One region of the Streptomyces sp. 7R007 genome, then DNA from elsewhere that is predicted to be linked to it. Evidence: riboswitches for the same ligand, from Rfam matches in the RefSeq annotation. Region 1 holds a riboswitch; the other holds the start of a gene.
What was found. A riboswitch is a leader RNA that binds a small molecule or an ion and turns the genes downstream of it on or off. The one in region 1 is predicted to bind S-adenosylmethionine.

Region 2: linked by a shared signal. The riboswitch ahead of ACYF6T_RS02670 (amino acid ABC transporter permease) and the one ahead of ACYF6T_RS12705 (putative leader peptide) in region 1 are both predicted to bind S-adenosylmethionine.

The regions. Positions count from the first base shown of each region.
Region 1 is NZ_JBTWMV010000007.1:287,695-292,123, forward strand. Features, by position in the region: gene ACYF6T_RS12695 (ABC transporter permease) at 1-545, opposite strand, end outside; gene ACYF6T_RS12700 (ABC transporter substrate-binding protein) at 549-2,168, opposite strand; gene ACYF6T_RS12705 (putative leader peptide) at 2,369-2,485, opposite strand; SAM riboswitch class IV at 2,520-2,632, opposite strand; gene ACYF6T_RS12710 (DUF1684 domain-containing protein) at 2,685-3,566, opposite strand; gene ACYF6T_RS12715 (LLM class F420-dependent oxidoreductase) at 3,623-4,429, opposite strand, start outside.
Region 2 is NZ_JBTWMV010000001.1:558,064-562,492, forward strand. Features, by position in the region: gene ACYF6T_RS02660 (transporter substrate-binding domain-containing protein) at 1-571, opposite strand, end outside; gene ACYF6T_RS02665 (amino acid ABC transporter ATP-binding protein) at 648-1,418, opposite strand; gene ACYF6T_RS02670 (amino acid ABC transporter permease) at 1,415-2,395, opposite strand; SAM riboswitch class IV at 2,714-2,822, opposite strand; gene ACYF6T_RS02675 (glutathione S-transferase C-terminal domain-containing protein) at 2,888-3,748, opposite strand; gene ACYF6T_RS02680 (putative leader peptide) at 3,827-3,970, opposite strand; gene ACYF6T_RS02685 (LuxR C-terminal-related transcriptional regulator) at 4,181-4,429, shown strand, end outside.

The DNA of each region.
Region 1 (4,429 bases):
GCCGGCAGCACCAGCCCCTCGATGCCGTCGTTGCCGAACGCGGGGAACCAGTGCAGCCGGAAGGAGAACGTCTCGACGAGCAGCAGGCCCACCCAGAACGTCGGGACGGACACCCCCAGCGGCGGCAGCGACAGCAGCAGCTGGCGCAGCCAGCGCCGCGTGGTGCAGGTCGCCAGCACCGCCAGACCACCGCCGGCGACCACCGCGAGCAGCAGGGCCGCCCCGGTCAACTGCAGGGTCTGCGGCAGCGCGGCGGACAGGGTGGAGGTGACCGGGCGGCCGGTGGACACCGAGTCGCCGAAGTCGCCGCGCACCGCGCGCCCCAGGTACTCCGCGTACTGCACCAGCACCGGCTGGTCGAAGCCGTACTCGTGCCGCAGGGCGGCGATCTGCCGCGGGTCGACCTGCCCCGAGTCCATCCCGGCACCGGCCATGGCCGTGACCGGGTCGCCCGGCAGGTAGTCCAGCACCAGGAACGAGACCGTGTACGCGGCCCACAGCACGCCGGCCGCCTGCGCGAGCCGTTTGATCACATAGCGGCGCATGGGTTAGCCGATCCACGTGTCGTGCAGCTGGAGCCGGCTGGAGGCGTCGAAGGTCAGCTGGTGCACCTTCTTCGACACGCCCAGTTGGGTCTGGAGCTCCACGACCGGCACGTAGTTGGCGTTGTGCACGATCAACTGCTGTGCCTGGCCGACGAGTTGCTTGCGCCTGGCGGTGTCCGTGGTCGCGGCCTGTGCGGCGAGGGCCGTGTCCAGGCCGGTGGCCGGCAGGTGGTAGAAGTTGGCCAGCTTCGTGGAGAAGGAGCTGCGCAGGATGTCCGGGTCGGCCCGGGTGACGTTGGTCCACACCGCGTCGTAGTCGCCGGACTGCAGTGTCGGGGTGAGCTGGGTGAGCTGGAGCTGCTTGAGGGTCACCTGGACGCCGACGGCCTTGAGTTGCTGCTGGATCAGCTCCAACGCGGGCTGGTTGGTGGCGGCGTTGGGGACCCAGTCGATGGACAGGGTGAGCTTCTTGCCGTCCTTGGCGCGGATGCCGTCACTGCCGGTCTTCCAACCGGCCGCGTCCAGGAGCGACGTGGCCTTGGCCGCGTCCGTCGCCAGGTCCGGGGCGAGGCTGGTGTAGTCGGGCGTGGTGTGGGCGAGGACGCTGGTCGCCGGCTGGGTGCCGGTGGGGAACACGGTGTCCGCGATCTGCTGCCGGTCGACGGCGTACAGGAGCGCCTGGCGCACGCGTGTGTCCTTCAGGGCCGGGCGTGCGTTGTTGAGGCCGAGGCCGAAGACGACGCCGGGGTTGGCCCGTCGCTGGAGGGTGACCTGGCCGCCCTTGAGGGCCGCCTCGTTGGCCCTGCCGACGCTGCTGACCGCGTCCACCTGCCCGGACTGGAGACTGCCCGTGCGTACACCGGCCTCCGGGACGACCTTGAACACCAGCTTGTCCAGGTACGCCTCGCCCTTCTTCGTCCACAGCGAGGAACCCCAGGCGTACCCGGTGCGCTTGGCGAGGGTGAGCGACTGGTTCTGCACGTACTGCGTCAGGACGAAGGGCCCGGAGCCGATCACGCCCTCGCTGCACTTCTGCTGCGGTGTCCTCTTGACGCTGGCCGCGGACTCGATGCCCAGTGAGTGCGTCGAAGTGGCCTGCAGGAACTGGGCGTTGGGCTGTTTGAAGGTGACCTTGACGGTGAGCGGGCCGATCACCGTGGTGCTCTCGACGCCGCTGAGATAGCCCTGGGCGAGGGTGCCGAGCGCGCCGAGTCGGGGCACCGCGTCGAAGTTGTCCTTGACCACCTGGGCGGTCAGCTTCGAGCCGTCGCTGAAGGTGACGTCCGGGCGCAGGTGGAAGGTGAACGTCGTGGCGTCGGAGCTGATGTCCCAGCTCTTCGCCAGCCACGGCACGATCTTGCCGGTTCTGGGGTCCTGGTCCGTCAGGGAGTCCACGATCTGGCGCACCGAGTAGATGGTCTCGTTGCTGCCGACCTGCTGCGGATCCACGCAGCCGGAGTCCGAGCCCACCGCGAAGGTCAGGGTGCCGCCGGACGTGGGCTGTCCGGTGCCGCCGCCCGTGCCGCCGCCGCCCGATCCGCAGGCGGTCAGCAGGACGCTGGTGGTCACGAGGGCGGCCAGTGCCGCCCACCGAGAGGTTCTGACAGGGGGGAGTGCAGTCACGGAGGGCTTCTCCTACTCGTGTCACCGGGCACGGTAGTCGTACGGGACATGGCCGTGCGCGGACGTGCGGCTTCGTTCGGCGCGCGAGGGCGACGCCGGGGAGGCGCGGTGCAGACAGGGATCAGGGCAGAGCGAGGGTCAGGCGCGGCCGGACGCGGCGAGGACGGGTGCCGTACCGCTGCCGGCGGTGGGAAGGCCCGTCAGGCCCGACAGAGACAGCTGGTCGAGCGCTTGAGGTCGATGTGGCGCCGACGCGAGAGGCGGGAGAACACGGTGGTGCCCGCGAAACGGGCGCTGAGGTCACCACCGTGCCGCATGTCGGTCCTCCACCTGTCCGGCCCCGGTCACGGGGCCACGCGCTTGCGGGATCGTCGGTGATTCCGCCGGGCTTTCACCTGGAGCACCCCACCGCGGGGGAGGGTTGCCGGTCAGCGAGCCAGGGCTTGACGCTGACACTCGATGCCGTTCGTGATCGTACGGAGAGATCTTGCCGTTGGTCAACGGCCCAGCCGTGCTTCAGGAACCGCCGCGCTCGCGGGGAATCTTCTGGCCGGCCTCGATCGCCACCGGCAGCCGGTTCTCGGCCGGGGGCAGCGGGCAGGTGGCCAGGTCCGTGTAGGCGCACGGCAGGTTCGCGGCCCGGTTGAAGTCCAGGACCACTGTGCCGTCGGCGGCGGGTGGCTCCAGGGTCAGGGACCGGTTGGCGGCGTAGGTGGTGACCCCGGAGGTCGCGTCGGTGAACAGCGCCATCAGCCGTCCGGCACCGGGGCCGGGGAAGACGGTCAGCGCCAGCTGCTGCCCCTCCAGCTCGAACTCGACCCTGCCCGGAGCGTCGTAGACGTGCTCCAGGCCCTCGACCGCGGCGCCCACGGTGGTCGGCCGCGGTGTGTCGAAGGGGAGGTAGCGGCCCGTCACGACCCATCGCGGGTCGGGGGCGTAGGCGGGCGTGCCGGTGAAGGCCGTGCGCAGCGGCGCGTCGGGGTGGCGGGGGCGCACGATGTCGTGCCCGCCGCGCCGGGCCACCTCGATGACGGCGTCCTTCCACACCGCGTCAACGCCACCGCGTTCGGGAAGCACGCCGAAGCGGTGTTCGCCGCGTACCGGCACCCCGTCGACGACCAGTTCCTCGTCCTCGTCGAGTTCCACGACGACCCCGTCATCGCCGGTGCGCCAGGCACCGGGCGCGTCCGGGAAGCGCTGGGGCTGTTGCGTCAGCCAGTGCAGGCCGGTGATCGCAAGGAAGCCGTGCGGGGCGGCGAGGCGGGCCTCCTGGGCGCGGTACCACTCCAGCCAGGTCTCGGTGAAGGCGTGGAGGTCGGCGGTGGCTTCGGCGGCGGTGGCTTCGGTGGCGGTGGCTTCGGCGGTGGTGGTTTCGGTGGCGGTGGCTTCGGTGGTCATGGGTGCGGGGCTCCTTCGTGACGGGGTGCAGGGGGCCGGCGGGTCGACGGGCGTGCTCAGCCGGCCAGTTCGCCCAGGAGTTGCCAGGTGCGTCGGCGTTCGGCGTCGCCCGCGATCTCGGTGCCGGAGAAGACGACCTCGGTGGCGCCGGCGTCGCGGTACCGGCGTATCTCGGCCTCGACGGTCTTCTCGTCGCCGATCACGGCCAGGTCGGCGGCCCGTCGGCCCCCGGAGAGTTCGATGACCCGGGCGTAGGACGGGATCCGTTCGTAGAACGCGAGGGTCTCGGTGGCCTTCGCGCGCACCGCGTCGACGTCGTCGGTGACCACGCCGGGCACCAGGGCCACAATGCGGGGCGCGGGCCGGCCGGCGGCCTCGGCGGCGGCGGTCAGGGCGGGCACGATGTGGTCCGCCAGGGCGCGCGGGCCGGCCAGGTAGGGCAGGATGCCGTCCGCGAGCTCACCGCTGACCCGCAGCGCTTGGGGCCCCATCGCGGCGACCAGCAGGGGGACGCCGCCGTCGGCGCCCGGCACCCGGGCCGGGACGGGGGTGGTCGCGGTGAGCAGCTCGCCGTGGAAGTCGGCGCTGCCGGTCTCGGTCAACTGGCGCAGGGCGGTGAGGAATTCACGCAGCCGGGCGATGGGGCGTTCGAAGGGCAGGCCGAAGCCGGTCTCCGTCAGCAGTTTCGTGCCCAGGGCCAGTCCGAGGTGGTAGCGGCCGTGGGTCGCGGCCTGCGCGGTCTGGGCCTGGCTGGAGACCAGCAGCGGGTGGCGGCCGAAGACGGGGATCGCGGAGGTGCCGACCTGCAGTGCGGGCACCTCCCGCCCGGCGATCGCCGCGAGCTGGGGCGAGTCGGCCCCGAA
Region 2 (4,429 bases), on a different contig from region 1:
CCTCGTAGTCGCCGTCGAAGGTCCACTTCGAGGTCTTGAGCGTCTCGAAGGCGAGGTCGTCCTTGCGGTAGGAGGCGAACTCGTACTTCCTCTTGCGTTCCTCGGTGTCCGTGATGTTGGAGAAGCCGACGTCGACCTTGCCGCTGTCGATGCCGACGAAGAGGTTCTCCCAGGTGAACCGCTTCACCTCGGGCTCCAGGCCGAAGACGGCCGCGACGAGTCTGGCCAGGTCCACCTCGGAGCCGGTGAGGGTCTTCTGGTCGCTGCCCACGAACCCCAGCGGCGGGGAGCCGGAGGGCAGGGTGCCGGAGCCGATGACCAGCTTGCCGCTCTTGCGGATCGCGGCGGGCAGTTCGGCGCTGATGGACTTCACCTCGGAGACCTTCAGGGCGGTCTCCTTGGCGGCGCCGTTGGACAGCCGGCCGACGGTGACCGTGCCGGCGCCGTCGCCGGTGCGGGTGGCCGCGTCGCTGTCGCCTCCGCAGGCGCTGAGCGCGGTGGCGAGGGAGGCCACGGCGGTCGCCGCGGTGAGGCCGCGGATCAGGCCGCGTCGGGAGAGGTGGGTGGGCATGGTCGTTCCTTGTCGTTCGAAGGGCGGTCGGCGAAAGAGTCGGGGGAAGTTCGGGGAAAGGGGGGACGAGCGGGGGTCACAGGACCCGGCGCAGGAAGTCCTTGGTGCGTTCGTGCCGGGGGTGGTCCAACACCTCGGCGGGCGGGCCCTGTTCGACGATGCGTCCGTCGTCGATGAAGACGATCCGGTCGGCGACCTCGCGGGCGAAGCCGATCTCGTGGGTGACGATCACGAGCGTGGTGCCGCTGGTGGCCAGGTCCTTGATGACGGCCAGCACCTCGCCGACGAGTTCGGGGTCGAGCGCGGAGGTCGGCTCGTCGAACAGGATGATTCCGGGGCGCAGGGCGAGGGCCCGGGCGATGGCGACGCGCTGCTGCTGCCCGCCGGACAGCTGCCGCGGGTAGGCGGCGGTCCGGTCCCCGAGGCCGACGCGGTCGAGGAGTTCGCGGGCCAGTTCCAGCGCCTCGGGCCTGGCGAGCCTGCCGGTGGCGACGGGGGCGGCGGCGACGTTGTCGAGCGCGGTCAGGTGCGGGAAGAGGTTGAAGTTCTGGAAGACGAACCCGATCCGGGAGCGCTGGGCGAGGATGGCCCGCTCGCTGAGCTCCTTCAGCCGCCCGCCCTGCCGCCGGACGCCGATCAGCTCGCCGTTGACGCTGACGTGGCCGATCTCGGGCTTCTCCAGGTGGTTGATCACCCGCAGCAGCGTCGACTTGCCGGAGCCGGACGGGCCGAGGACGACGGTGACCTCCCCGGGGCGGACGGTCAGGTCGATGCCGTCGAGGACGCGGTGGGTGCCGTACCACTTGTGGACGTCGTGGACTTCGAGCCCGGCGGGTGCGGTGGTCATACGCCGGCCTCCCTGCGCAGCCGGGCCCTGAGACCGGCGAGGCCGGCCCGTGCCTTCTGCAACGGCGTCGGCGGCAGGGTGCGGGTGGCGCCCCGGGCGAAGTACCGCTCGACGTAGAACTGGACGACGGACACGGCGCTGGTGAGGATCAGGTACCAGACGGTGGCGACCAGCAGCAGCGGCACGATGTCGCCGGGGTAGGTGCTGCCCATCGACTGCACCGAGCCGAACAGGTCCAGCAGCGACACGTAGAACACCAGGGACGTGCCCTTGATGAGGCCGATGAGCTGGTTGACGTAGTTGGGCGTGATGGACCGCAGGGCCTGCGGGAAGACGATCCGGGTGAACTGGTAGCGCTTCGGCAGGCCCAGCGCGGCGGCGGCCTCGTGCTGGCCCTGGTCGACGGAGAGGATGCCGCCGCGTACGACCTCGGAGGCGTAGGCCGCCTCGTTGAGGCTGAGTCCGACGACGGCGACGGCCATGTCGGTGGCGAGCCGGGACTCGTCGAAGGAGACGAACGCGGGGCCGAACGGCACGCCCAGGCTCACCGTCCGGTACAGGGCGCTGAAGTTGTAGAGGAAGATCAGCACCACGATCAGCGGTATCGAACGGAACAGCCAGGTGTACGTCCAGCTGACCGCGCGCAGCACCGGGCTCCCGGAGAGCCGGCCGAGGGCCAGCAGGATGCCGCCGAGCAGGCCCAGCACGGCGCTGAGGGCGGTCACTTCGAGGGTGACGAGCAGACCGTCGAGGATGGCGGGCCGCAGGAACCAGTAGCGAAAGCGGTCCCACTGGTAGAAGGGGTTGGTCGCCAGCCCGTGGACGGCCTGCGCGACGAGCACCAGGACGACGGCGGTGGCGATCCACCGGCCCGGCCGGCGCAGCGGCACGACGCGCTGGGCGGTCAGTTCCCGGGAGGGGGCGGGGGCGGGCGGTGCCTCGGCGAGGGACACCGCGACGCCGGGAGGTTCACTCATGGTGGGCTCCGGCTGGTTCGGACACCCCGGAGCGCGACGGCATGCGGCACAGGCAGGCGAGGCACCGGGGGGCGGGAAGGACAACGGCACACCGCTCGGGCGGTGTTCGTCAGGAGGCGCGGGGCTGCGGGGAAGGAGTCAGCCCCGACAGCGGGCACGGCCCGGCGCGGTACACAGTGCGCTGTTCACGCGGAGCAGATCGACGGCGCGATCGGCCACGAGGAGGTTGCGGTACGGCCGTACGCAGCCCGCCGGGCGGCGCGTGGCCGTCCTGGGAACTGCGTACATGGCGTCACCGTCACTTCTGGCCCCTTCAGGGCCTCGCGCTTACCGAAACGACTTCGGTCCGGTCGTCACCTGGGGCACCCCACCGCGGTGCGAGGGTTGCCGGTCAGCAAGCCAGGGCTTGTCGCTGACGCTCATGACCGTTCTGGTCCGTACGTTAAGGCAGTCGACCCGCCCGGTGTCAACGCCGGTCCAGAGGATGGACGGTCAGGGGGTGTGGGCGGCCCAGTCGAGGATCTGCACGGCCGCGCCGGCGTCCTCCAGGCCCCGGCAACGGGCGTGGTGGCGGCGGGCGATGCCGTCCAGGTCGAGGTGGGTGCCGAAGGCGGGGTGGGCGGTCAGGCGGCGGGCGTAGGCCCACAGCGCGGGATGGCCGGCGATGCGGCGCACGGCCGAGGCGTCGAGGTGGTTGCGGTGCACGGTGTCGAGTTGGACGAGCGCGACCCACAACTCGACGTCGGCCGCGGTGATGTGATCGCGGATCATGTACGTCCGCCCCTCCAGCCAGCGCTCCAGCGCGCCCAGGGTCTCCAGCAACGCCTCGAGCGCCGCGGCGCGTTCGGCCGGCTCGGCGTCGGCGGCCCCGGCGCGCTGCGCCGCCTCCCGGATGCCGTGCGCGCACATCCGCTCGACGGCGTCGATCTCCGACTCGGCGCCGCACGGGTACGGCGCGGGCCGGTCGGCGCCGAAGTGCCGGGCGAGGTCGCGCATGATGTCGGGGGCGTGGGTGCTGACGATGCGTCCGGACCAGTCGTCGGCGAGGACCGGGGCGAGTGCGGCGCCGGCGTAGCGGTGGGCGCTCGCCTCGTACAGCGGGCGCAGCCGCGCGTAGCCGCCCTCGGGGCGGTCGGGGACGGCGGGCAGGTAGGTGGCCGGACAGACGGCGTCCAGTCCGAGCAGGCTGTGGGTGACGGCGATGCGCAGGCCGTCCGGACACGCGGTCGACAGGTACAGGCGGTAGCGCAGCGGAACGGCGTAGTGGCCGCTGCGGGCGTCCCTGCCGATGCGCCCCCGGAAGGCGGGCGCGGGCTGGACGGACGCAGGGGCGGCCGGCGGTGCGATGGTCATGACTCTCCCCGGGAGCGGGCGCGGACGTACGCGCGGCGGAAGCGACGTCGGGCGACTGTGGAGCGCAGTCGGCGGCTCTCAGCGCAGGGGGTCGATCGCGCTGCACACGCGCAGCAGATCGATGTGGCGGCGGGAGGTGAGAAGAGGCGTCGGCCCGGGAGTGCGGCTCGCCCGGCGTGCGGCCGTGCTGACCCGGCCCGGGGCCGGTGCGGGGCACCTCATCTTTCCCTACCTTTTCACTAGGATTCCTGACTGGAGTGTCGATCCGACCAGGGAGTACGTCAAGAGGGCGTCCACGGGCCGGATATGACGCCGGTATGACCGAGCCCACAACCGAGACGCTGGCGTTTCGATAACGACGGGGCTAGCCTGATGCCATCAAGGTGAACGATACCGTTTCGTTCACCGCGGCAGAGGGTGACGGGAAGTGCCATGCCCACTGTGCTCATCGTCAGCAACCACGCGCTCCAGCGCCGCGGCCTCCGGATGCTCCTGGAGACCCGGCCCGACCTGACCGTCCTCGGCGACGCGGCCACCGGCTCCGACGCGGTCCGCCTGTGCGAACAGGGCCCCGTCGACGTCGTCCTGCTCGACAGCCGCCTGCCCGGCGCCGACGACCTCGACACCATCCGCCGCCTCACCCGCTCCGAGTCCGTGCGGCACACCCCCCGGGTGCTCGTG